2 linked regions of the Streptomyces collinus genome follow. The protein of the gene in region 2 interacts with the protein of the main gene of each other region in a pairwise test. Links are inferred from orthologs where the notes say so. Each region holds a gene or a part of one and is shown on either strand. Other genes may lie near its edges.

The links.
Region 1: the proteins of rpe (region 2) and dnaN interact in binary tests that used the Escherichia coli proteins (3 or more experiments, as listed by UniProt). The link is inferred for Streptomyces collinus from one-to-one orthologs.

The regions. Positions count from the first base shown.
Region 1 is NZ_CP133771.1:5,544,831-5,556,651, forward strand. The notes cover bases 4,812-7,751. They hold dnaN (DNA polymerase III subunit beta), read right to left. Parts: upstream 6,886-7,751; coding sequence 5,737-6,885; downstream 4,812-5,736. Other genes in these bases: RFN52_RS25365 (sigma-70 family RNA polymerase sigma factor), read right to left, coding at 4,812-5,585; RFN52_RS25375 (MFS transporter), read right to left, coding at 6,982-7,751. Outside these bases: RFN52_RS25335 (ABC transporter permease), read left to right, coding at 1-780; RFN52_RS25340 (cytidine deaminase), read left to right, coding at 777-1,181; RFN52_RS25345 (thymidine phosphorylase), read left to right, coding at 1,267-2,550; RFN52_RS25350 (Uma2 family endonuclease), read left to right, coding at 2,647-3,240; RFN52_RS25355 (AEC family transporter), read right to left, coding at 3,242-4,162; RFN52_RS25360 (STAS domain-containing protein), read left to right, coding at 4,299-4,685; more of RFN52_RS25365, read right to left, coding at 4,569-4,811; more of RFN52_RS25375, read right to left, coding at 7,752-8,256; RFN52_RS25380 (LysR family transcriptional regulator), read left to right, coding at 8,319-9,281; RFN52_RS25385 (alpha/beta hydrolase family protein), read right to left, coding at 9,354-10,112; RFN52_RS25390 (adenosine deaminase), read left to right, coding at 10,236-11,393; RFN52_RS25395 (ATP-binding protein), read left to right, coding at 11,535-11,821. UniProt on the Escherichia coli protein: Confers DNA tethering and processivity to DNA polymerases and other proteins. Acts as a clamp, forming a ring around DNA (a reaction catalyzed by the clamp-loading complex) which diffuses in an ATP-independent manner freely and bidirectionally along dsDNA.
Region 2 is NZ_CP133771.1:1,468,542-1,480,421, forward strand. The notes cover bases 3,772-6,770. They hold rpe (ribulose-phosphate 3-epimerase), read right to left. Parts: upstream 5,615-6,770; coding sequence 4,928-5,614; downstream 3,772-4,927. Other genes in these bases: RFN52_RS06550 (barstar family protein), read right to left, coding at 3,772-3,781; RFN52_RS06555 (sugar-binding transcriptional regulator), read right to left, coding at 3,806-4,849; RFN52_RS06565 (MMPL family transporter), read left to right, coding at 5,779-6,770. In the rest of the region: RFN52_RS06540 (amino acid permease), read right to left, coding at 1-1,239; RFN52_RS06545 (GuaB1 family IMP dehydrogenase-related protein), read right to left, coding at 1,877-3,319; more of RFN52_RS06550, read right to left, coding at 3,428-3,771; more of RFN52_RS06565, read left to right, coding at 6,771-7,917; RFN52_RS06575 (glyoxalase superfamily protein), read right to left, coding at 8,838-9,170; RFN52_RS06580 (PucR family transcriptional regulator), read right to left, coding at 9,240-10,409; RFN52_RS06585 (long-chain-fatty-acid--CoA ligase), read left to right, coding at 10,574-11,880. UniProt on the Escherichia coli protein: Catalyzes the reversible epimerization of D-ribulose 5-phosphate to D-xylulose 5-phosphate.

The sequences.
Region 1 (11,821 bases), 4.1 Mb from region 2 along the record:
GGCGGCTCCGCCAAGCAGTCCCCGGCGGTGGAATCCCTCGGGAACTTCACGGTGCCCGGTCTGTCCGACGCCCTGAGGGACCTCAACGCCCATGGCTGGTTCCTGATCTCGGACATCGCCGGCCTGCTCGGCGGCCTGGTCACCAACGTGTCCTGGCTGACGCTGATCGCCGTCGCGCTGATCCCCGCCACCTGGTGGATCCTGTGGCGCACCGCGTTCGGCCTGCGCCTGCGCTCCTGCGGCGAGAACCCGGTGGCCGCCGAGTCCCTCGGCGTCAACGTCTACAAGTACAAGTACATCGCCGTCGTCATCTCCGGCGGTCTGGCCGGCCTCGGCGGTGTCTTCCTGTCCATCGTGGCCAACCCCTTCTACCTGGAGGGTCAGGTCAGCGGACGCGGCTTCATCGGCCTCGCGGCGATGATCTTCGGCAACTGGATGCCGGGCGGCCTCGCCCTCGGCGCGGGCCTGTTCGGCTACACCGACAGCCTCAACCTGCGCGGCGGCTCCGCCAACGTCCACGCCCTGCTGCTGCTCGGCGCGCTGTTGCTGATCATCGGCGCCATCTGGCTGGTCGTCCGCAAGAAGTACGTCCCGGCCGTGTGCACGCTGGTCGCCGGCGCCCTGGTGTTCGCCTGGTACGCGACCACCGACGAGGTCCCGAACCAGGTCGTCTCCGCCACGCCGTACGTCATCACCCTGGTCGTCCTCGCCCTGTCCGCCCAGCGGCTTCGGATGCCGAGGGCGAACGGCATGCCGTACCGGAAGGGGCAGGGCAAGTGACCGACGCCGGTTCCGCCGTCGACTGGGAGAAGCTGCGCGCGGTGGCCCGGGACGCCATGTCCCGGGCGTACGCCCCCTACTCCGGCTACCCGGTCGGCGTGGCCGCCCTGGTCGACGACGGGCGGATCGTCTCCGGCTGCAACGTCGAGAACGCCTCGTACGGCCTCGGACTGTGCGCCGAGTGCGGTCTGGTGTCGGAGCTGCACAACACCGGCGGCGGCCGACTGACGCACTTCACCTGCGTCGACCGCAACGGCGACACACTCGTCCCGTGCGGCCGCTGCCGCCAGCTGCTCCACGAGTTCGGCGGCCCGGAGATGCTGCTGGAGACCCCCGCCGGGATCCTGCCGCTCTCGGAGATGCTGCCCCAGGCCTTCGGCCCGGAACACCTCAGCAAGTAACCCCCGTGCGGCCCCTCTGAGTTGCTCACGCGACCGGCTCAGAGGGGCCGTGCGGCTTCTGGAACCCTCGGAAGGAAGCCAAGCCATGGCCATGGACGTCATCTCCGTCATCCGCACCAAGCGGGACCGCGGTGAACTCAGCGACGCACAGATCGACTGGGTCATCGACGCGTACACCCGCGGGGAGGTCGCCGACGAGCAGATGTCCGCCCTCGCCATGGCGATCCTGCTGAACGGCATGAACCGCCGCGAGATCGCCCGCTGGACGGCCGCGATGATCGCCTCCGGCGAGCGCATGGACTTCGCGTCCCTGTCCCGCCCGACCGCCGACAAGCACTCCACGGGCGGCGTCGGCGACAAGATCACCCTGCCGCTCGCCCCCCTGGTCGCCGCCTGCGGCGCGGCCGTACCGCAGCTGTCCGGCCGCGGCCTCGGCCACACCGGCGGCACCCTGGACAAGCTCGAAGCGATCCCCGGCTGGCGTGCGCTGCTCTCCAACGAGGAGATGCTGCACGTCCTCGACACCACCGGCGCGGTCATCTGCGCCGCGGGCGACGGCCTGGCCCCCGCCGACAAGAAGCTCTACGCCCTGCGGGACGTCACCGGCACGGTCGAGGCCATCCCGCTGATCGCCTCTTCGATCATGTCCAAGAAGATCGCCGAGGGTACGGGCTCGCTGGTGCTGGACGTGAAGGTCGGCACCGGCGCCTTCATGAAGACCATCGAGGACGCCCGTGAGCTGGCCTCCACGATGGTCGGCCTCGGGACCGACCACGGCGTGAAGACGGTCGCGCTCCTCACGGACATGTCCACCCCCCTCGGTCTGACCGCCGGAAACGCCCTGGAGGTCCGCGAGTCGGTGGAGGTCCTGGCGGGCGGCGGCCCGGCGGACGTGGTCGAGCTGACGGTCGCCCTGGCCCGCGAGATGCTGGACGCGGCCGGGGTGAAGGACGCCGACCCGGCGAAGGCGCTGGCCGACGGCTCCGCGATGGACGTCTGGCGGCGCATGATCGCGGCCCAGGGCGGCGACCCGGACGCGACGCTTCCGGTGGCCCGCGAGCAGCACGTGATCAAGGCCCCGGCCTCGGGTGTCCTGACCCGCCTCGACGCCTACGGCATCGGCGTCGCGGCCTGGCGCCTCGGCGCGGGCCGTGCCCGCAAGGAGGACCCGGTGCAGGCGGGCGCCGGCGTCGAGATGCACGCCAAGCCGGGCGACACGGTCACGGAGGGCCAGCCCCTCCTGACCCTCCACACCGACACACCCGAGCGCTTCGAGTACGCCCTCCAGTCGATCGAGGGCGCCTATGACGTCGCGGCGCCCGGGACGGACTTCACGGCGTCGCCGGTGGTGCTGGAACGTATCGCCTGACCAGGCGGTTTCCCCTTCGGGTGAACGGGATCGGTGGACCCCCGCCGGTCCCGTTCGGCATGCTGGGATCGGTGACGCACCGATTGGAGAACCGCCATGAGCGCACTCACCGTCGACCACTCGCCGGCCAACGGGCACGAGTGGGACGACCTCGTCCGGATCTGGCAGGAGACGGACGCGCCAGAGGGCTGCAAGGTGGAGATCATCGAGGGGATCGTCACCGTGGCACCACCGCCGTCCAACGCCCACAACGACATCGCTGACCTGGTTCAGCGCGCCTTGTACGAGGTCATCCCCAGGCACTGGGGCATCTACCAGACCCTGGGTACGGCGGTCCCGTCCCGTGACGGGCTCTACATTCCTGATCTTGCAGTAGCCCCCAGGCAGGTTCTCCGGGACGAGGGTGGCAACTTCATCCCAGCGGCTGCCGCCGAACTCATCGTCGAGATCACGTCCAAGTCGAACGCGGCGCACGACCGGATCAAAAAGGCCGCAGGCTACGCCCAGGCGGGTGTCCCGCTGTATCTGCTCATCGACGGCTGGGCCCCCGGCGGTCCCACCATCACGCTCTACGGCGAACCGCAACGGGATGTCTACCGGGTTCTCGACGCGGGCAAGTTCGGAGAACTCATCACGCTGCCCGAGCCCTTCGGCCTCGATATCGACACCGGCGAGTTCGCCGAGAACTGAGTCACCCCAACACAGCCGCCACCCCCACCAGCACCGGCACCGCCAGCACCGTCGACAGCAGGATCGCCTCCCTCGCCAGCACCTCGCCCACCCGGTAGCTGCTCGCGTACGTGAAGAGGTTCTGCGCCGCCGGCAGCGCCGACGTCACCACCACGTCGAGCAGCAGGGCGCCGCGCAGACCGAAGACGCCCGCCGCGAGGGCCCAGGCGACCAGGGGCTGGACCACGGACTTCAGGGCCACGGCGAGGAGTACCGGGGCCCGTTCCGCGCCGCGCAGCGGGAGCGTGCTGCCGCGCAGGGAGATGCCGAAGGCCAGGAGCACGGCGGGCACCGACATGTTGCCGATCAGGGTCAGGGGGTCCAACAGCGGGCCCGGCACCGTGCGGCCCGACGCCGAGACCACCACCCCGGCCAGGGAGCCCAGCGCTATCGGATTGCGCAGCGGCGTGAGCAGCCGCTGCCACAGGGGACGCTTCCCCCCGCCGCTCGCCAGGTCCAGCACCGTCAGCGCCACCGGTGTGACACCGACCAGCTGGAACAGCAGCACCGGCGCGACCAGCGACGCGTCACCCAGCACGTACACGGCGATCGGAATGCCCAGGTTCCCGGAGTTGACGTAGCTGGAGCACAGCGCGCCGATCGTCGTCCGGCCCACGCCCCAGCCGCGCGCCGCCCCCACCGCCACGAAGATCCCCGCCACCGCTGCCGTGCTCATCGCCGTGACCAGCAGCCGGTCGGAGAAGATCACGGACAGGTCGGCCTGCGCGAGGGTCGTGAAGAGCAGCGCCGGCGACGCCACATGGAAGGCGAGCTTCGTCAGGACCTCACGGCCGCCGTCGCCCAGATACCCCCGCCGGCCGATCAGATAGCCGACGCCGATGACGACGGCGATGACCGCGAACCCGCTCAGCACCCCCTGCACGGCTCCTCCCCACCGGCGACGAGGGCAGCGGGCAGTACGGCGGGGCCGGATCGGTGGGGCATACAGCCAACCCTCCGGGGAAGGCACTGCCCAGGTCAATGTGATCCTTACGGCGCCGACAGGACGGACAGCCGCGATGAGTTACCGCCGCCCGCCCGGTCTACCGATCGTGGACGCCATGACACCGCCCGTGCTCGTACTGCCCGGCCCCGTCACCCGGGACGAGGTGAGGGGGCTCAGCGACGATGTGCGGGCACTGCTGCACGGCAGCGGTGCCCGGGTCGTGGTGTGCGATGTCGCGGGCCTGGGGCCGCCGGGCCTCGCCGCCGTCGATCTGCTGGGGAGGCTCCAGCTGGCCGCCCGCCGCGCCGGGGGGCGGATCCGGCTGCGCGACCCCGATCCGGCGCTACGCGCCCTGCTCGACCTGGTCGGTCTCGGCTTCGAGGTGGAGGGGGAGGTCGAAGAGCGGGAACCAGCGCTGGGTGTCGAGGAAGCAGTGGAACCCGGTGATCCGGCCGTCTGAGATCTCCAGCACCTGGACCGCCCACGGCGTGAAGCCGCCCTTCTCGGGGTCCGGCTTGTACTGGGCGAACCCGGGCAGGCCGTTGACCTGGACGGGCACCAGCCGGGAGCCCGCGCAGGGCGCGCCGAGGGTGGTCATGAAGCCGGTGATGTCCCGCGTGCCGGTCAGCCACAGGTCGAACGGCGGCATCGTCATGACCGCGTCCTCGTGCAGCAGCGCCGTCAGCGCCGTCATGTCGTAGCCCTCGAAGGCCGCCACATAGCGGTCCAGCAGCTTCTGCTGGTCCTCGTCCAGCGGGTCGGAGACGGCCGCCGCGGCGCCCCGCTCCTGCCGCTCGGCGAGGGTGGCACGGGCCCGCTGGAGGGCGCTGTTCACCGACGCCACCGAGGTGTCCAGCAGCTCGGCGACCTCACTGGCCTTCCAGGCCAGGACCTCGCGCAGGATCAGCACGGCCCGCTGCTTGGCCGGGAGCTGCTGCAGGGCGGCCATGAACGCGAGCCGCACGGACTCCTTGGCGATCGCCGCCTCCGCCGGGTCACCGGTGGTGGGCAGCACACGGGCGTCCGGCATGGGCTCCAGCCAGGTGTTGTCCGGTCGGGGGGAGAGGGCGGCCTGGGCGAGCGGGGTGGACTCGGTCAGGTCCATGGGCCGGGCGCGCTTGTTGCCCGCGGTCAGCATGTCCAGGCACACGTTGGTCGCGATGCGGTAGAGCCAGGAGCGCAGACTGGAGCGGCCCTCGAATGTGGCGTAGCTGCGCCAGGCGCGGACCATCGTGTCCTGCACCGCGTCCTCCGCCTCGAAGGAGGAGCCGAGCATCCGGTAGCAGTACCCCGTCAGCTCCGTCCGGTGTGCCTCCAGCCTGCTGTCCAGGTCCGTCGGTGCCGCCGTGCCGTTCGCCATCTCCACCCACCCCTGTGGACGTTCTGTTCACGCGCCATTGCGCTCCAGCACTCCGGAAGCTACCGCAGCCCACTGACAACGGCCCCCCGAGCGCACAAAAGCGCAGGTGGGAGCTGGTGATCCAGACCGGCGGCGACCGACGTGCGGGCCTTCACACGAGCTCCTTGACCGACATGAGCAGATGCCGGTGCTCCCCGGCCTCCGCGCCCGCATCCGCCTCCCCGTCGCCCGGCACGGCGTGCAGCAGCGCCCGCTGCCCCGCCCCGAGCAGTTCCAGCCGCACCCGTGGGCTCTCGAAGGACGTCAGGGCGTCCAGCAGGTAGGCCGGGTTGAACGCGACCGGCATCTCGTCGGCGCCGCTCAGCGTGGCGGGCAGCCGCTGGGCCGCCACGTCGTCGCCGTAGCCGGCGCGCAGCCGTAGGGATCCGCCGGCCGAGAAGTCCAGCCGCACGGGGCTGTTCGCCTCCGCCACCACCGCGACCCGCCGCACCGCCTCCGCGAGGTCCTCGCGCGCCACCTCGGCGACCGCTGCCCCCGCCATGTCGAACAGCGACGTGTACGACGGCAGCCGCCCGTCCAGCAGCCGCAGCGCGGTCCGCGTCCGCCCGCTCTCGAATCCGACCAGCCCGCCGCCCCCGCCCGGCTCCCACCCGATCCGCACGTTCCCGCCGCGCCCCAGCGACCGCGCCGCGTCCAGCAGCCGCCGCGCGGGCAGCAGTGTCTCCACGACCCCGTCACCGGCGGCGACCTCCGGCTTCCACTCCAGCCGCCGCACCGCGTACCGGTAGCGGTCCGAGGCCGACAGGGTCATCTCCCCGCCGTCGAGGCGCAGTTGTACGCCCGTCAGCAGGGGCAGCGTGTCGTCACGTCCGGCGGCGACCGCCACCTGGGCGACGGCGGTCGCGAAGGCGGCGGCGTCGACGGTGCCGTAGGGCGCGGGCGGCCCGGGCGGCGACGGGTACTCCGCGAGCGGCAGCGTCGACAGCCCGAAGCGCGTACCGTCCGCCTCCACCGTGAACCGCGAGCCCTCCAGCACACAGCCCACCGGCCCGTCCGGCAGCACCCGGCAGACGTCCAGCAGCCGCCGCCCCGGGACCAGCACCCGCCCGGGGGCCGTGACCTCCGCGTCGGCCTCCACCCGAACCGCCGCCTCGAAGTCGAACCCCGTCACGGCCAGCCGCCCCGCGCCCGCCTCCAGCAGCAGCCCGCCCAGCACCGGCACCGGTGTCCGGCCGGGCAGCGCGCGGGCCGCCCGGCCCACGGCATCGGCGAACTCCGTACGGTCGATGCGGAGCTCCATGAAAAATCCCCCTGCTCGAAACCGGTGACCAGCCGGCGCGGACGTTATCCGCACCCACTGACAACCGGCCCCGACCAGGGGGGATGCCGCAGAGTCTCAGGCGGCCGTGGCCAGTTCCCGGCGCTGCAGCCGGGCCGCCCGGGTGCCGAAGACCGTGATGGTGACGACGCCCAGGACCGCCAGGAGTCCGACCCCGACCGTCCCGGCCCAGCCGCCCGCGTGGAAGGCGATCGCGCCGACCGTGCTGCCCGCGCTGGAACCGATGTAGTACGCGGACTGGTACAGCGCCGAGGCCTGGGCGCGGCCGTGCGTGGCCGTCTTGCTGACCGCGGAGGAGGCGACCGCGTGGCCCGCGAAGAAGCCCGCCGTGATGAGGACCAGGCCCGCCAGGACCAGCGGGAGCGAGTCCGCCAGGGACAACAGCAGACCCGCCGTCGTCGTACCGCCCGCCGCGTACAGCGCGCCCCGCCGGCCCAGCCGCCCGACCAGCCGGCCCGCCGTCGACGCCGACACCGTGCCGACCAGGTAGACCAGGAAGATCGAGCCGATGATGCCCTGCGGCAAGGAGAACGGAGCCTCGGTCAGCCGGTAGCCGATGACCGTGTACACACCGCCGAACACCGTCATGAACAGTGCGCCGATCGCGTACAGCCGGCACAGCAGCGGGTCGGACAGGTGGCCGCGGACCGTCCGGGCCAGGACGCGCGGCCGCAGCGAACCGGCCTTGAAGTGCTTGGGGGCGGGGAGCAGCAGCCGGAAGGCCACCGCGCACGCCACCGCGATCACACCGATGACCCCGACGGCGATCCGCCAGCCCCATTCCTGCGCGACCCAGCCGGTGATGACCCGGCCGCTCATCCCGCCGACGCTGTTGCCCGCGACGAACAGTCCGATCGCCGTGACCAGCGCCTTCGGGCTGACCTCCTCCGCGAGATACGCCGTCGCCGAAGCGGGCAGCCCGGCGAGGGCGGCGCCCTGCAGCGCCCGCAGCGCGATCAGCACACCGAGAGAGGGGGCGAGCGGCACCAGCAGCCCGAGCGTGACGGCCACCGCGAGCGACGCGGTCATGACCGCCCGGCGTCCGAAGCGCTCCGACAGGGCGCTCATCGGCAGCACGAACAGCGCCAGCCCGCCCGTCGCGGCGGCCACCGTCCAGCTCGCGTCGCTCGCCGCCACACCGAACTCGCCGGAGATCAGCGGGAGCAGCGCCTGCGTGGAGTACAGCAGCGCGAAGGTCGCGACACCCGCGAGGAAGAGGGCGAAGCTCATCCGGCGGTAGCCGGGGCCGCCCGGGGAGACACGTGCATCGGGGGTGGGAACAGAGGCATCGGCGCCCACGATCGTGGACGCCCCGGTACTGGCGGGAGACATGCCTCGAACCTACGGACGCCGCACTCATCCGTCCAATGCATGGAACGGTCATAATCGTTCCCATGGTGCATCAACCAAGCTCACAGCCACGCCTGTCACCAAGCAGTGACACAGAAGACATGGCAGAGATGTCGAAGCTGCTGGCGCCGCGCCTCGCCTACTTCGCGGGCGTCGCCCGCACCGAGCACGTCACCCGCGCCGCCCAGGAGATGAACGTCCCCCAGTCGACCCTGTCCCGCTCCATGGCCCGCCTGGAGCAGGACCTGGGCGTCGACCTGTTCGCCCGGCACGGCCGCACGGTCTCCCTCACCCCGGCCGGCCGCACCTTCCTCACCTCCGTCGAACGTGCCCTGGCCGAGGTCGAGCGCGCCGCCGAGGAGGTCCGCGCCGACGCCGACCCGACCACCGGCAAGGTCGCCTTCGGCTTCCTGCACACCATGGGCGCCGAGACCGTCCCGGGCCTGCTGCACGCCTTCCGCGCCGACCACCCGCGCGTCCGTTTCAGCCTCGTCCAGAACTACGGGGAGGCCATGCTGGAACGCCTCCGCGCCGGCGAGCTCGACCTGTGCCTGACGTCCCCGGTGCCGGACGCCCCCGACCTCGTGGCCCGCCGCCTGGACGAGCAGAAGCTGCGCCTGGTCGTCCCCGCCGACCACTCCCTGGCCGGCCGCCGCCGCATCCGCCTCGCCGAGGCCGCGGACGAAACCTTCGTCACCCTGGAACCCGGTTACGGCCTGCGCCGCATCACCGACGACCTCTGCAAGGAGGCCGGCTTCAAGCCCCGCATCGCCTTCGAGGGCGAGGAGGCGGAAACGCTGAGGGGCTTGGTGGCGGCGGGCCTGGGAGTGGCCCTCCTGCCCCCGCCGGCGGTCCCGCGCCCCGGGGTGGTGGAACTGACGGTCACGGCCCCCCGCGCGGCCCGCGAGATCGGCGTGGCCTGGCTGGAGGGCCATCCGGACACGCCGCCGGTGGCGGCTTTCAAGAAGTTCCTGCTCTCGAGAAGAGGCAGTTTGCTGCCGACTTGAGGGGCGCGGGGAACTGCGCGAGCAACCCACCACAAACCCGCACCCCGAAAACCACGGGCACCTCACATGGCGCTACCGCCTCGAAGGACTGAACCCCGCCGCGAGCGGCATCCGCAACCCCAACGGCGGCGGCGCCGCGAACGCGTCCCGCACGGGCCTCGACACCACCCGCCCGAACAACGCCCCCATCACGAAGTCCTCGGCCAGCGCCAGCACTTCGTCCCGGTACTGGTGCAACCCGTGCCCGTCGGCGTGCACTTCGAACCGGCACACGTCCCGGTTCGCCTTCTTCGCCCGCGCCGCCAGCCGGAACGACAGCTCGGGATCCGTCCGCCCGTCGTTCGTGCCGTGCACGATCAGCACCTGGCGTCCGACCAACTGCTTCACCGGTTCGGGTGGCGCCGCGACGTCCTCCTCCGGCAGCCAGGGGGCGAGCGCCAGCACGGAGTTGACGGCGTCGTGGCCCCCCGCCCGCAGCCCTGCCCGGCCGCCCATCCCGAGACCCACGAGGCAGACCGGGACGTCCCCGTAGCGCCGTACGATCTCGTCGGCCGCCCAGGTGGCGTCCTGCGCGAGATGGGCCTCGCTGCCGTTCCAGCCGCGGTAGCGGTAGTGCACCACGTGCGCGGCGAGACCCTCGTCCCGGCCCGCGCGGGCCAGCCGTCGCCCGACGGCGCGCATGGAGGCGGTCGCCAGCATGGGGGACGGTCTGCGGGCGGAGACCTCGTCACCGCCGGGGAGCAGCAGCACCGCGCCGCTCACCGCCGTCGGCTGCGGACCGAGTGCCCTGCCCAGCCGGGCCCTGCGAACCGGCGTCGCTTGGTGTGCCATGACAGAACAGTGTCAGAAGCGCGGGTGTACTCGACCCGTCCTCGGGGTCACCGTTACGTATCGACGAAAAAGTAAAGCAGCCGGGGCCGCGCCCTCTACGCGCGTAGGAGTTAGAGTGCGGAAATGACGAGCCAGACCACCGCGAACACCCCGACAACGGACCAGATCCACCGGGCGCCCAAGGTTCTGCTGCACGACCACCTCGACGGCGGTCTGCGCCCCGGCACCATCGTCGAACTCGCCCGCGAGAGCGGCTATACCCAGCTCCCCGACACCGACCCCGAGAAGCTCGGCGTGTGGTTCCGCGAAGCCGCCGACTCCGGCTCCCTGGAGCGGTATCTGGAGACGTTCTCCCACACCGTCGGCGTCATGCAGACCCGCGACGCCCTGGTCCGGGTCGCCGCCGAGTGCGCCGAGGACCTGGCCGCCGACGGCGTCGTCTACGCCGAGGTGCGCTATGCCCCCGAGCAGCACCTGGAGGGCGGCCTCAGCCTCGAAGAGGTCGTCGGGGCCGTCAACGAGGGCTTCCGGGAAGGAGAACGGCGCGCACACGAGAACGGGCAGCGCATCCGTGTCGGCGCGCTGCTCACCGCCATGCGGCACGCGGCCCGCGCCCTGGAGATCGCCGAACTCGCCAACCGTTACCGCGATCTGGGCGTCGTCGGCTTCGACATCGCCGGTGCCGAGGCCGGCTACCCGCCCACCCGGCACCTCGACGCCTTCGAGTACCTGAAGCGCGAGAACAACCACTTCACCATCCACGCCGGGGAGGCCTTCGGGCTGCCCTCCATCTGGCAGGCCCTGCAGTGGTGCGGCGCCGACCGGCTCGGGCACGGCGTGCGGATCATCGACGACATCCAGGTCCACGAGGACGGCCGCGTCGAACTCGGGCGGCTCGCCTCCTACGTCCGGGACAAGCGCATCCCGCTGGAGCTGTGCCCGAGCTCCAACCTCCAGACCGGGGCCGCCGCCTCGTACGCCGAGCACCCCATCGGGCTGCTGCGCAGGCTGCACTTCCGTGCCACGGTCAACACGGACAACCGCCTGATGTCCCACACCAGCATGAGCCGGGAATTCGAGCACCTCGTCGAGGCATTCGGATACACGCTCGACGACATGCAGTGGTTCTCCGTCAATGCGATGAAATCAGCGTTCATTCCTTTCGATGAACGGCTGGCCATGATCAATGACGTCATCAAGCCCGGATATGCCGAGCTGAAATCCGAATGGCTGTTCCGTCAGACCGCTTCCACCAGTGGTTCTGCTGATGCCGAGGGCTGATCCGGGGTATTCGGCGTACTGCGGATGCAGACGGTGTTCGCAAATCCGACCGTATTTCGATGTTTGCGGCGGGTGGCGCCGGGTGTTTACGGTCGCTGGACCGCTCACCCATCCCGTCATCCCGTTACGAGGACGCATTTCATGAAGCAGTCTGCTGCCAAGTCCCTCGGTGTCGCCGCGCTCGGTGCCGCCTTCGCCGCCTCCGGTGCGGGCGCCGCCAACGCCGCCCCGGCCCTCCCGGACACCGCCCAGACGCTGGAGACCGTCACCGCGGCGCTCCCTGCGGAGCAGCTCTCCCAGACGCTGCCGGGCTCGGGTGAGGCGCTGGGCCAGGGACAGCCGGCGGCCGGTGCCGGTCTGGCCGCCGCGCAGCCGGTCACCGAGCAGGTGCTCGCCACGGGCCCGACGGGTCCGGCCGGCCTGCTGGG
Region 2 (11,880 bases):
GAGGGCGAAGGCGAACAGGGTGCCGATGCTGGTGGCGTCGGCGAGCTGCCCGAGCGGGATCGCGGCGGCCAGGACACCGCAGAACAGCGACACGATCAGGGTGTTGGCGCGCGGGGCACCGGTCTTCGGGTGGACCTTGGCGAAGACCTTGGGCACGAGACCGTCGCGGGACATGGCGAACAGGATGCGGGTCTGGCCGTACAGCACGGTCAGGACGACGCTCGCGATGGCGATGACGGCGCAGAAGGCGAGCAGCGTGCCCCAGAAGGTCTGCCCGGTGACCTCGCGCATGATCTGGGCGAGGGCGGCCTCGGAGTCGGTGAAGTTCTCCCACGGCTTGGCGCCTACGGCGACGGCGGCGACGAGGACGTACAGCGCGGTGACGACGACCAGCGACAGCATGATCGCGCGCGGCAGGTCGCGCTGGGCGTTCTTCGCCTCCTCACCGGCGGTGGAGGCGGCGTCGAAGCCGATGTAGGAGAAGAACAGGGTGGCGCCGGCGGCGCTGACGCCCGCCATGCCGAGCGGCATGAAGTTCTCGTAGTTGCCGGAGCGGAAGCCCTGGACGCCGATGGCGCAGAACATCACCAGCGCGGCGATCTTCACGACGACCATGACGGTGTTGGCCCGGGCGGACTCGCGGGCGCCGCCCAGCAGGAACGCCATCGCGAGCAGCACGACGATCAGCGCCGGCAGGTTGAACACGCCGCCGTCGCCGGGCGGGGCGGACAGGGCGGCCGGGATGGTGACGCCGATGGTGCCGTCGAGCAGTTCGTTGAGGTATTCGCCCCAGCCGACGGCGACGGCGGCCACCGACACGCCGTACTCCAGGACCAGGCACCAGCCGCATATCCAGGCGACCAGCTCACCCATCGTTGCGTACGCATACGAGTACGAGGAGCCGGAGACCGGGATGGAGCCGGCCAGCTCGGCGTAGGACAGGGCCGAGAACAGGGCGGTGAGGCCGGCGATGACGAAGGAGAGCGTGACGGCCGGGCCCGCCTTGGGGACGGCCTCGCCGAGGACGACGAAGATGCCGGTGCCGAGAGTGGCACCGATGCTGATCATGGTGAGCTGCCACAGCCCGAGGGTGCGGCGCAGCGAGCCTCCCTCGCCCTGGCCACCCTCCGCGACCAGCCGTTCCACCGGCTTGCGGCGCATGAGGCGCGCACCGATGCCGGGGGGCGTGGGGTCGGCTGTCTGGCCTGGGTTCTGCGGGGGTGCGCCTTGGTCGAGCACGCGCTGGCTCCTTTTCGCTGCCGGTCAGGGCGGCAGGGACCGCGGGCACCCTTGAGCAGGGACCCACCGAGCGGAGTCCCCGCCACGCCACGTACGAGGCGACAGCCTATGAGCAACGGCGTTGCTGGTGAAATGCAGCAACCTTGCGCGCAACCGTAAGATCATTGCGTTCCTCGCAGTCGGCCGGAGGTTCGTTGCGCAGCTGATTTCATCCGTTGCGCACGGCTTGCTCAGGGCAGCTCTTTCACGAGGAACATCAGGTTTTCGACACATTCGCGCGGGACGCCCTCGTGGTTCTCGAACGACCAGCGGCCGACGTACGGAGCGACGGCCCGGTAGCCGGGCCGGGCCACACCGCCCGCACCGTCACGTCGTCGCAGCCGCCCCAGCGCACCTCCGTATGACCGACGGGCCGTCGGCCGTGCCAGGCGACGAGAGAGGTACTCGAACCCCGTTCCTGGCGCTCGAAGCGGCGCGCGTGGAACGAGGTGGCCCCCGGGGAGCCGATGCACCGGTCGAGCACGTCGACATCGGCTGCCCTGCATACGGTGATCTCCATGGCGTACGACGGCAGGCCGTCCGCATGCGCGAAGCCCCCGATTTCCATCGGGGGCTCCAGGCAAGGGCGTTGGGCGCGTCAGCTCCAGCTGGCGTGCAGCGGCTTGCCCTCGGCGTAGCCGGCCGCGCTCTGGATGCCGACGATGGCCTTCTCGGCGAACTCCTCCAGGGAGCCCGCGCCGGCGTAGGTGCAGGAGGAGCGGACGCCCGCGATGATCGAGTCGATCAGGTCCTCGACACCCGGGCGGGCCGGGTCGAGGAACATGCGGGAGGTGGAGATCCCCTCCTCGAACAGCCCCTTGCGGGCGCGGTCGTACGCGGACTCCTCCGAGGTGCGGTTGCGCACGGCCCGGGCGGAGGCCATGCCGAAGGACTCCTTGTACGCCCGTCCCTGGGCGTCGTGCTGGAGGTCGCCCGGGGACTCGTAGGTGCCCGCGAACCACGAGCCGACCATCACGTTGGACGCGCCGGCCGCGAGGGCCATGGCGACGTCGCGCGGGTGGCGGACACCGCCGTCGGCCCACACGTGCTTGCCGTACTTCTTCGCCTCGGCGGCGCATTCCAGGACGGCGGAGAACTGCGGCCGGCCGACGCCGGTCATCATGCGCGTGGTGCACATGGCGCCGGGGCCGACACCGACCTTGACGATGTCCGCGCCGGCCTCGATCAGGTCGCGCACACCCGCGGCTGCGACCACGTTGCCCGCGACGATCGGCACCTGCGGGTCGAGGTCGCGCACCAGCTTCAGGGCGCTGATCATCGACTCCTGGTGGCCGTGCGCCGTGTCGATGACGAGCGCGTCGACCCCCGCGTCCAGCAGCTCCTGCGCCTTGCCCGCGACGTCGCCGTTGATGCCGACGGCGGCGGCGATGCGCAACCGGCCCTGTGCGTCGGTGGCCGGCTGGTAGAGCGTGGCGCGCAGGGCGCCCTTGCGGGTCAGGATGCCGGCGAGCGTGCCGTCCTGGTTGACCGCGGGGGCGTAACGGCGGTTGGCGTGGTCGAGGGTGTTGAAGGCCTCGCCCGGGTCCATGTCCGCGTCGATGAGCAGCAGGTCCCGGGACATGACCTCGGCGAGCTGCGTGAAGCGGTCCACGCCGGACAGGTCGGCGTCGGTGACCACGCCGACCGGCTTGTGGTCCCCGTCGACGACGACGCCGGCGTTGTGCGCGCGCTTGGGCAGCAGGGCCAGCGCGTCCGCGACCGTCTGGTGCGGGGACAGGATGATCGGGGTGTCCAGCACCAGGTGCCGGCTCTTCACCCAGGAGACGACGTCGGTGACCACGTCGTTCGGGATGTCCTGGGGTATCACCACGAGGCCGCCGCGGCGGGCCACGGTCTCGGCCATGCGGCGGCCGGCGATGGCGGTCATGTTGGCGACGACGAGCGGGATGGTGGTGCCCGTGCCGTCCGGGGAGCTGAGGTCGACGGCCTGCCGCGAGCCCACCGAGGAGCGGCTGGGGACCATGAAGACGTCGTCGTACGTCAGGTCGTACCCGGGCTGGATGTCATTGAGGAAACGCACGTGCTGCACATCCCAGTCGATCAGAGGTGACCCCCGGACCGGCCGGCCAGGGGGAAAGAGCACGTACTTCATTCTCCCATGACGGACGCCCGAACCGCCCCCAGCGGATCATCCAGGCTGGCCAGGGGGGCTCTCGGAGGATTCTCCAAGGCCTAGGGTCACGAACAGCCCAGGGCCCCGGTCCGTCGCCTCGGCGAAGATCTCCTCAGCGACCTGCCACTCCTCGGGCCGCGTCTCCGCGTACCTCCGCCAGCCCTGGACGACGACCAGCAGGCCCCGCTCGCCGGCCCCCTCGGGCCAGAGGGCGGGGTCGGCCATGGAGTCGGCGAGGGCGTCCCAGTTGCGGCCGAACCAGTCGGGCAGGGCCAGGTCACGGGCGCAGCGGTCCATGAAGGCCGCCTTGTCCGTGACCCCGCCCAGGTCCAGGACGACCACGATCCGGCCCGCCGGGTCGTCCGGCACCGCGCGCGACTCCCCCGCCACCTGTCAGACCCCGTCCGGGTCGGACCGGTTGAGCGCGGACTTCGGCGCCGGGCCGGCCGTCATCAGGTAGTCCGCGGCCGACGTGTCCGTCACGAGACTGGTGACGAGCCCGGACCGCAGCACGGCGTCGATCGCCGGTCCCTTGCGCTGCCCGCCCGCGATCGCGACGACCTCGGGGATCCGGCGGAGCTGGTCGGCCTTCACCGTGATGCACCGCTCGCCCAGGTCCCGGCCGACCCGGCGGCCCTCGGCGTCGAAGAGGTGGGCCGACATCTCGGCGGCGACCCCGAGGGACGCGTAGTGCGCCCGCTCCTCGTCGCTGAGCATGTCGTGCACCGTGGAGATGCCCGGCTCCCAGGACCCGATGGAGACACAGGCGACCGTGACCTTGTCGAAGTGCTCGAAGGCCCGGGCGATGCCCGTCTGGTTGCGCAGCGCCGCGGCCGTGGCCGCGTCGGGCAGCAGCATGGGCGCGTAGATGGGGTGGGCGTCCCCGCCGGCCACCTGGGCGGCGCGGCGCACGGCCTCGACCGAGCCGCGTTCGGCGGTCCCGGCGTCGTACACGCCCGTCAGCTGCACCACCGTGCACGGCGGCAGCCGGTCGAGCGCCGCCGCCATGTGGATGGTGGAGCGGCCCCAGGCCAGGCCCAGCACATCCCCTTCGTCGACCAGTTCGCCGAGCAGGTCGGCGGCCACCTCTCCCAGGTTCTCGGGGTCGGGCGTCTCCTCGGCCTCGGCCGGAGACTCGACCACGACGGCGTGCCTGAGGCCGTAGCGGGCGCGGAGCGCGTCCGAGCGCTCGGCGTCCAGCTCCGCAGGCACACGGATCTCGATGCGTACGAGGTCCCGTTCGAGGGCGGTCTCCAGGACCCGGGCCACCTTGAAGCGGCTGACGCCGAACTCCTCCGCGATCTGGATCTTGGACTTGCCCTCAAGGTAGAAGCGGCGGGCCATGGCCGCCGCCTGCACCAGCTCAGCGGGTCCCATCCGCATGGCTGACCGGCCCGCCGACATACCCGACACGGCGATCTCCTCACTGCTGTTCACACTCTGGATTCGCCGTTCATCCTTGCAGATCCGGCGCGGTTGATCAGCCCTGATGAGAGCCGTTCACTTTGCTGTGGCTCAGTGGTCGCAGGCCCAGGAGGCCTTCGCCGTCGTCGCCTCCGCCTGGGTGCGTAGTGCACGTACCGCTTCTGCCGGGTCGTTTGCCCCGTAGACCGCCGATCCGGCCACGAAGACGTCGGCTCCGGCGTCCGCGCACCGCTCGATGGTGGAAGCGGAAACTCCGCCGTCGACCTGGAGCCAGAGCTCCAGTCCGTGCTTGCTGATCAACTCGCGGGTGCGGCGAATCTTCGGAAGCATGATGTCGAGAAAGGCCTGTCCCCCGAAGCCCGGTTCGACCGTCATGATCAGCAGCATGTCGAGCTCGGGGAGCAGGTCCTCGTACGGCTCGATGGGGGTCGCGGGCTTCAGCGCCATGGAGGCGCGGGCGCCCTTGGCCCGGATCTCACGGGCGAGCCGGACGGGAGCAGCGGCGGCCTCGACGTGGAAGGTGACGGAACCGGCCCCCGCTTCCACGTACTGGGGCGCCCAGCGATCGGGGGCCTCGATCATCAGGTGGCAGTCCAGCGGGGTGTCCGTCGCACGGGCGAGCGACTCTACGACCGGCACGCCGAGCGTGAGGTTCGGGACGAAATGGTTGTCCATGACGTCGACGTGGAGCCAGTCGGCTCCTTCCACGGCCTTCGCCTCGTCCGCGAGGCGGGCGAAGTCTGCGGACAGGATGCTGGGGTTGATCTGCGCGGCCATGTCCTAAGACTGCCATGCCCTCCGGGGGTTGTGGGCACCGGTCCCGGGTGGGAACGGTGGTACGTCGGCCGCGGGCCGTGGCGGGTCGCTCGCGCCCACGCGGCGGAGCCGCACATGTCACAGCCCAGCGCCCCTGGCGGGGCGCTGCCACAGAGGGGGTTGGCATGACCGGGCAGCAGGGCGTCGCGCATCTCGTCTGCGGGCGGCGGGCCAAGTGGCTGGTGCTGGTCTTCTGGGTGGTCGTGCTGTTCATCGCCGCGCCGTTCGCCATGAAGCTGACCGATGCCCAGGACAACGACGCCGCGTCCTGGCTGCCGGGGTCCGCGGAGTCCACGCAGGTGCTGGAGATCTCCGAGGACTTCCGGCCGGAGCAGATCCCGGCGGTGGTGATCTACGCGCGGGACAGCGGCCTGACGGCGCAGGACCGTGCGGAGATCGCCGAGGACGTCTCGCAGCTCAAGCAGCTGCGTGACCACGGCATCATCGGTGAGCAGACCCGGGGGCCGGTGTTCGACCGGCAGCCCGATCCGCGGGCGGCGCAGGTCTTCGTGCCGATCATGATGGACGAGGAGGGCTGGGAGCGGATCTCACCGGCCGTGGAGTCCATCCGGGACGACGTCGGTACCGGCGGGGACGGGCTGAGCGTGCACATCACCGGCCCGGGCGGCACCTCGGCTGACTTCGCGGAGGCCTTCGAGGGCATCGACTCGACGCTGCTGTTCGCGGCGATGACCGTCGTCATCGTCATGCTGCTCATCACCTACCGCAGCCTGACCCTGCTGCTGGTCCCCCTGATCGCGGTCGTCTGTGCGCTGTTCACCTCCCAGGCGCTGATCTACGTGCTGGCCGAACACGCGGGCCTGACGGTCAACGGCCAGAGCGCCGGCATCCTCACGGTGCTCGTCTTCGGCGCCGGGACGGACTACGCCCTGCTGCTGGTCGCCCGCTACCGGGAGGAGTTGCGCCGGCACGAGGACCGGCACGAGGCGATGGCCCTGGCCCTGCACCGCGCCGGGCCGGCCGTGCTCGCCTCGGGTGCGACGGTCGTCCTGAGCATGCTGGTGCTGCTGACCGCCGAGATGAACTCGACCAGCGGCCTGGGCCCGGTCGCCGCGATCGGTGTCGCCGTCGCCCTGCTCGCGATGATGAGCCTGTTCCCGGCGCTGCTGGTGATCTTCGGCCGGTGGATCTTCTGGCCGGTGATCCCGCACCTGGGTTCCCCCGAACCGACCGAGCGCGGCGTCTGGGCGCGCACGGGCCGCCGTATCGCCCGCCGCCCGCGCATGACCTGGGCCGTCACGGCGCTCGCCCTGGCGGTCTGCTCCCTCGGCCTGATCCAGCTGCGCGCGGAGGGCATCGGCAACGCGGACGCCTTCACCGGGAAGCCGGACTCGATCACCGGCCAGGAGGTGTCGGCGCGCTACTTCCCGGCGGGCAGCGGTGATCCGCTGGTCATCGTCAGCAACCAGGCGCAGGCCGTGCAGGTGGGCCGCGCGGTCGCCGGGACTCAGGGCGTGGTCCCCCAGTCCCTCGGTCTGCCGCCCGGCACGAAACCGGCCTTCGAGGGCAAGGTCCTCTTCGAGGCCACCATGACCGCCCCGGCGGACAGCGAGGCCGCCAAGCAGACGGTGGAGCGGGTGCGGGACGCCGTGCACGCGGTACCGGACGCCGACGCCAAGGTGGGCGGCGGTACGGCGGCCCTGCTCGACATGGACAAGGCGACCACGCACGACAACGTGCTGATCATCCCGCTGGTGCTGGTGGTCGTCCTGCTGATCCTCTGCGTCCTGCTACGGGCCCTGATCGCCCCGCTGCTGCTGATCGGCACGGTGATCCTGTCGTTCACGGCCGCACTCGGCATCAGCGCGCTCGCGTTCCGGTACGTCTTCGACTACGCGGGCGAGGCGACCGACTTCCCGCTGTTCGTCTTCGTGTTCCTGGTCGCCCTGGGCATCGACTACAACATCTTCCTGACCACCCGCATCCGCGAGGAGGCGGCCCGCCAGGGCACCAGAGCGGGCGTGGTCACCGGCCTGGCCGCCACCGGCGCGGTCATCACCTCGGCGGGCCTGGTCCTGGCCGGCACGTTCGCCGCCCTCGGCACCCTCCCGATGGTGGCCTTCGCCGAGATCGGCTTCGCGGTCGCCCTCGGCGTCCTCATCGACACCTTCATCGTGCGCTCGGTGCTGGTGACGTCCCTGTTCATGGACGTCGGCCCGAAGGTGTGGTGGCCGCACCGGCTGGCCCGGGAGGACGGCGGTGCGGCCCGGGAGAGCGCCGGTGTAGGTTCTCGAATCCGCTGACCAATCGCACCTCGCCTACCTGCACTGATCAGTCGCGTCTCAGCAGTGGCCATGAGTAGTTCGTCTCACGATCTTGGCCACTGAGCAACCTTCTTCAGTGGTTAGGCCGCGGACGCCGTCTCGATGCTGTCCACGATCTGCGGCGGTAGGACGGTCCGGGCGGGACCGCTGTCGGGGGATGCCAGGTAGTTGAGGAGTTTGGTCGGCTGTTCCGGTCGGCCGAGGGGGACCGGTTCAACACGGCGTCACGCTCTGGCCCATTGTCGGCCAGGGTGTGGCATCAGGTTGAGCGGGCCGAACTCATCCACGCAGAAGATGATTTCCGGCTCTCCCTCTTCGTGCATGATCTCGCCGTCGGCGATCGCGTAGAGATGCTCGACCCGCGCCTTCTTCGCCGCGTATTCCGGGTCGCGGGAGGTCTTCCAGGTCTTCAGGCGTTGGCAGGAGACGCCTTCCTCGCGGAGCAGGATGCGCAGGCCCTCGTGGCTGATGTCGTCGACCACCCCCTCAGCAACCAGGAAGTCGGCCAGCTTGGCCAGGCTCCAGGTCGAGAACGGCAGGTGGTGCTCGGCAGGCCTGGACTTGGCGATCTTCTTGATCTCGCGGCGTTCGGGCAGCGTGAACGTCTTCGGCCGGCCGCCCTTGCACTTCGGGTAGAGCGAGTCGAAGCCGTCGGCGTTGAAGTTGTGGATCACGTCGCGAACCCTGTCGTCACTGGCGAACGTGACCTCGGCGATCTTCGCCACTGGCATGCCCTGCGCGGACAGCAGGACCATCTGAGCCCGCCGCCAGGTCACCACCGACCGGGTGCCCCTGCGGATGATCCGCAGAAGCCGTCTGCCTTCGTCGTCCTCGATCTCACGGACACGTACTCGCTCAGCCACCCGCACAGCTTCCCTGCCGCGCGCCGCCGGCGAGTGTCATTCCGTCGGCGTGCCGATCCGAAGCCGATTGCCGTCAGGGTCGCGCAGCTCAATCTCACGCGCCCACTTAGCGTCCTTCGCCTGCACACCGAACTCGGAGGCGAGGGCCTCGACATCACCGAAGCGGAGGTAGACCAACGTGTCGGGGCGGGCGTCGCCCGTGTGCTCCGACAAGAACAACCGCACCCCGCCCCGGGCGACCTCGACGAACGCGGGAAGTCCCGGTTCGAAGCGGTGTTCCCACTGCTTGGCGAAGCCCAGTCGCTCGTACCACGCGACAGCCGCCGCAGCGTCCTCGACGCGAAGAATAGGAATGACTTCCTCGTCCATGGCGCCATCGTCGCAGACCGCCCAGGGTGAACGTTGCCTGATGCGGCACTAGTTGGCACCAGGCAATGTTCATGACCTGGCGTCACTGAGGGGCACGCTCGCCCGGCGTACCGCCAGGAGCGCGACGCGGATGTCCGACGCCGCCCGTGGATCGGACAGCGAGCGGGCCGTGAGTTCCTCGACGCGGCGCAGCCGGTAGCGGACGGTGTTGGGGTGGACGAACAGGCTCCGCGCCGCGTCTGTGGCGGAGCCGGCGGCGGCGTACCAGTGCTCCAGTGTCTGAAGGAGACGGGCACGCTCCGCGGCCGGGAGGTCGAGCAGGGGCTGGAAGACCACCCCCACCAGGTGCGCCGCCTCGGCAGGCGCCGCGGCGACGACCATCGCCAGCGGGTCGTCGTCGAACCGCGCGACGCCGGGGCCGGTGCCCTGGAGGCCGGCCAGAGCCAGACGGGCGAAGCGCAGAGCCTGAGGGGTGTCTCGCAGCGAGTGGAAGCACGGGCTGATGCCTACGCGGGCGCCTGCCCGGCGCAGGATGCGCAGACACGTGCTCTCCGCGGTCGCCGTGGGCACGGCGGCCAGGCCGATCTGCTGGTCGGGCAGCAGCCGCCAGGCGAAATGGACCTGGGCCTGACGCAGTGCCGCTTCCGCCCCGGCCAGCGGCTCCTCGCCGGGAGCGTCGGCAGCCGCAGCGGCGACGACGTACGGACCGCGGTCCGGCAGGCCCAGCTCGCGGGCGGCCTCCCACAGCGTGCGGTCGGCGATGACACCGGTGAACAGCGCCTCCACCAGTGCCGAGCGGCGCGCCTGACGCCGCGAGGTCAGCTCGGCGGTCGTCTCCCGGTAGGCCGCCGCCACGGCCTCCGCGTAGCGGCCGAACAAAGCCCAGATCTCCGCGGACTGGGACACCAGTTGGGCGTCATCGACCTCGGGATGGGTCCGCGCCTCGGCGAGGATCTCCGTCCACACGAGCTCGAAGCCGATCCGGTACGCGTGCAGGGTGTCCGCCAGCGGCACGCCCTGCTCCGCGCGGACGCGGCCGGTCTCCCGCGCCGGGCTCGGGTCCTGTGCGTCCGCGCGGCCGAGCTGGTTCAGGAGCAGATCCGCGTTGGCGGTGCACGAGCGGCGCAGCGAGTCGAACGGAATCAGCGACTCGTCCTTGTAGGCATCGACGTCCGAGCGGATGCGCTGCGCCATCCGCTCGCCCAGTTCCGGCAGCCTCGCCTGAAGCGCCGAGACCACCCCTGAGAGGTTCATACCCGCAGCGTAACGCCCCTGCTTTGTCCTCGGGAACAATGCGGGAGGGCAGACGCTGGCATGCCGCACATAGGCCGTCGCCACGGACATCTGCACGATGTCGTCAACGTGAACAGCGGATTTCGACGGCGACTTTCGTGGAGGCGGTCATGGCCAATCTGGCTCAGTTCCTGGTGGAGACGGCACGGCGGCAGCCGGAACGCCCCGCGCTGCGACTTGGGGGCCAGGTCACCAGCTACGCGGAGCTCGACGAGCGCAGTGCCCGCGCCGCCGCGCTACTGCGGGCCGAGGGCGTACGAGCTGGAGACCGGGTCGCTCTGATGCTGCCCAACGTTCCCGAGTTCGTCGTCCTGTACTACGGCGTGCTGCGCGCCGGAGCGGTTGTCGTGCCGATGAACCCGTTGCTGAAGGCCCGGGAGACCGAGTACCACCTGCGCGACTCGGGCGCGGGGATGCTCTTCGAGTGGCACCAGGCGCCGGGCGAGGGCGCGCAGGGCGCGGCCGCCGCCGGAGTGCGGCACATGGCCGTCGAGCCCGCCGCCTTCGCGGAGCTGCTGGCCGGTCGCGAGCCGCTGCCGGAGGTGAGCGAGCCGGACGGCGAGGACGTGGCCGTGCTGCTGTACACCTCCGGCACCACCGGCCGCCCCAAGGGCGCCACGCTCACCCACACCGGACTGCGGCACAACACCGAGGTCAACGCCGTCCATGTGCAGCGGGTGACGGCGGACGACGTGGTCGTGGGCTGTCTGCCGCTGTTCCACATCTTCGGCCAGATCTGCACGATGAGCGTGACCGTCCGCGCCGGCGCCTCGCTCACCCTGATCCCCCGCTTCGACCCGCAGACCGTGCTGGAGGCCATCGCCCGCGACCGGGCGACCATCTTCGAGGGCGTACCGACCATGTATGCCGCACTGCTCCAGCACCCGTCCGAGGCCGACGTGTCCACGCTGCGGATGTGCGTCTCCGGCGGGGCTTCGCTGCCCGTGGAGATCCTTCACGGCTTCGAGCGGCGCTTCGGGTGCATGGTGCTGGAGGGCTTCGGCATGTCCGAGACCAGTCCGGTCGTCACCTTCAACCACCCCGACCGGCCGCGCAAGGCCGGGTCCATCGGCACCCCGATCAAGGACGTGGAGGTGCGGCTCCTCGACGACAAGGGCCAGGACGTGGCGCCCGGCGAGATCGGCGAACTGGCCGTCCGTGGGCCGAACGTGATGAAGGGTTACTGGAAGCGCCCTGAGGAGACGGCGGCCACCATCCCGGACGGATGGCTGCGCAGCGGCGACCTCGCACGCCAGGACGAGGACGGCTACCTGTACATCGTCGACCGCAAGAAGGACATGATCATCCGCGGCGGCTACAACGTCTACCCGCGCGAGATCGAGGAGGTGCTGCACGAGCACCCGGCCGTCGCGCTGGCCGCGGTGGTGGGCGTGGCCGACGCGCATCTGGGCGAGGA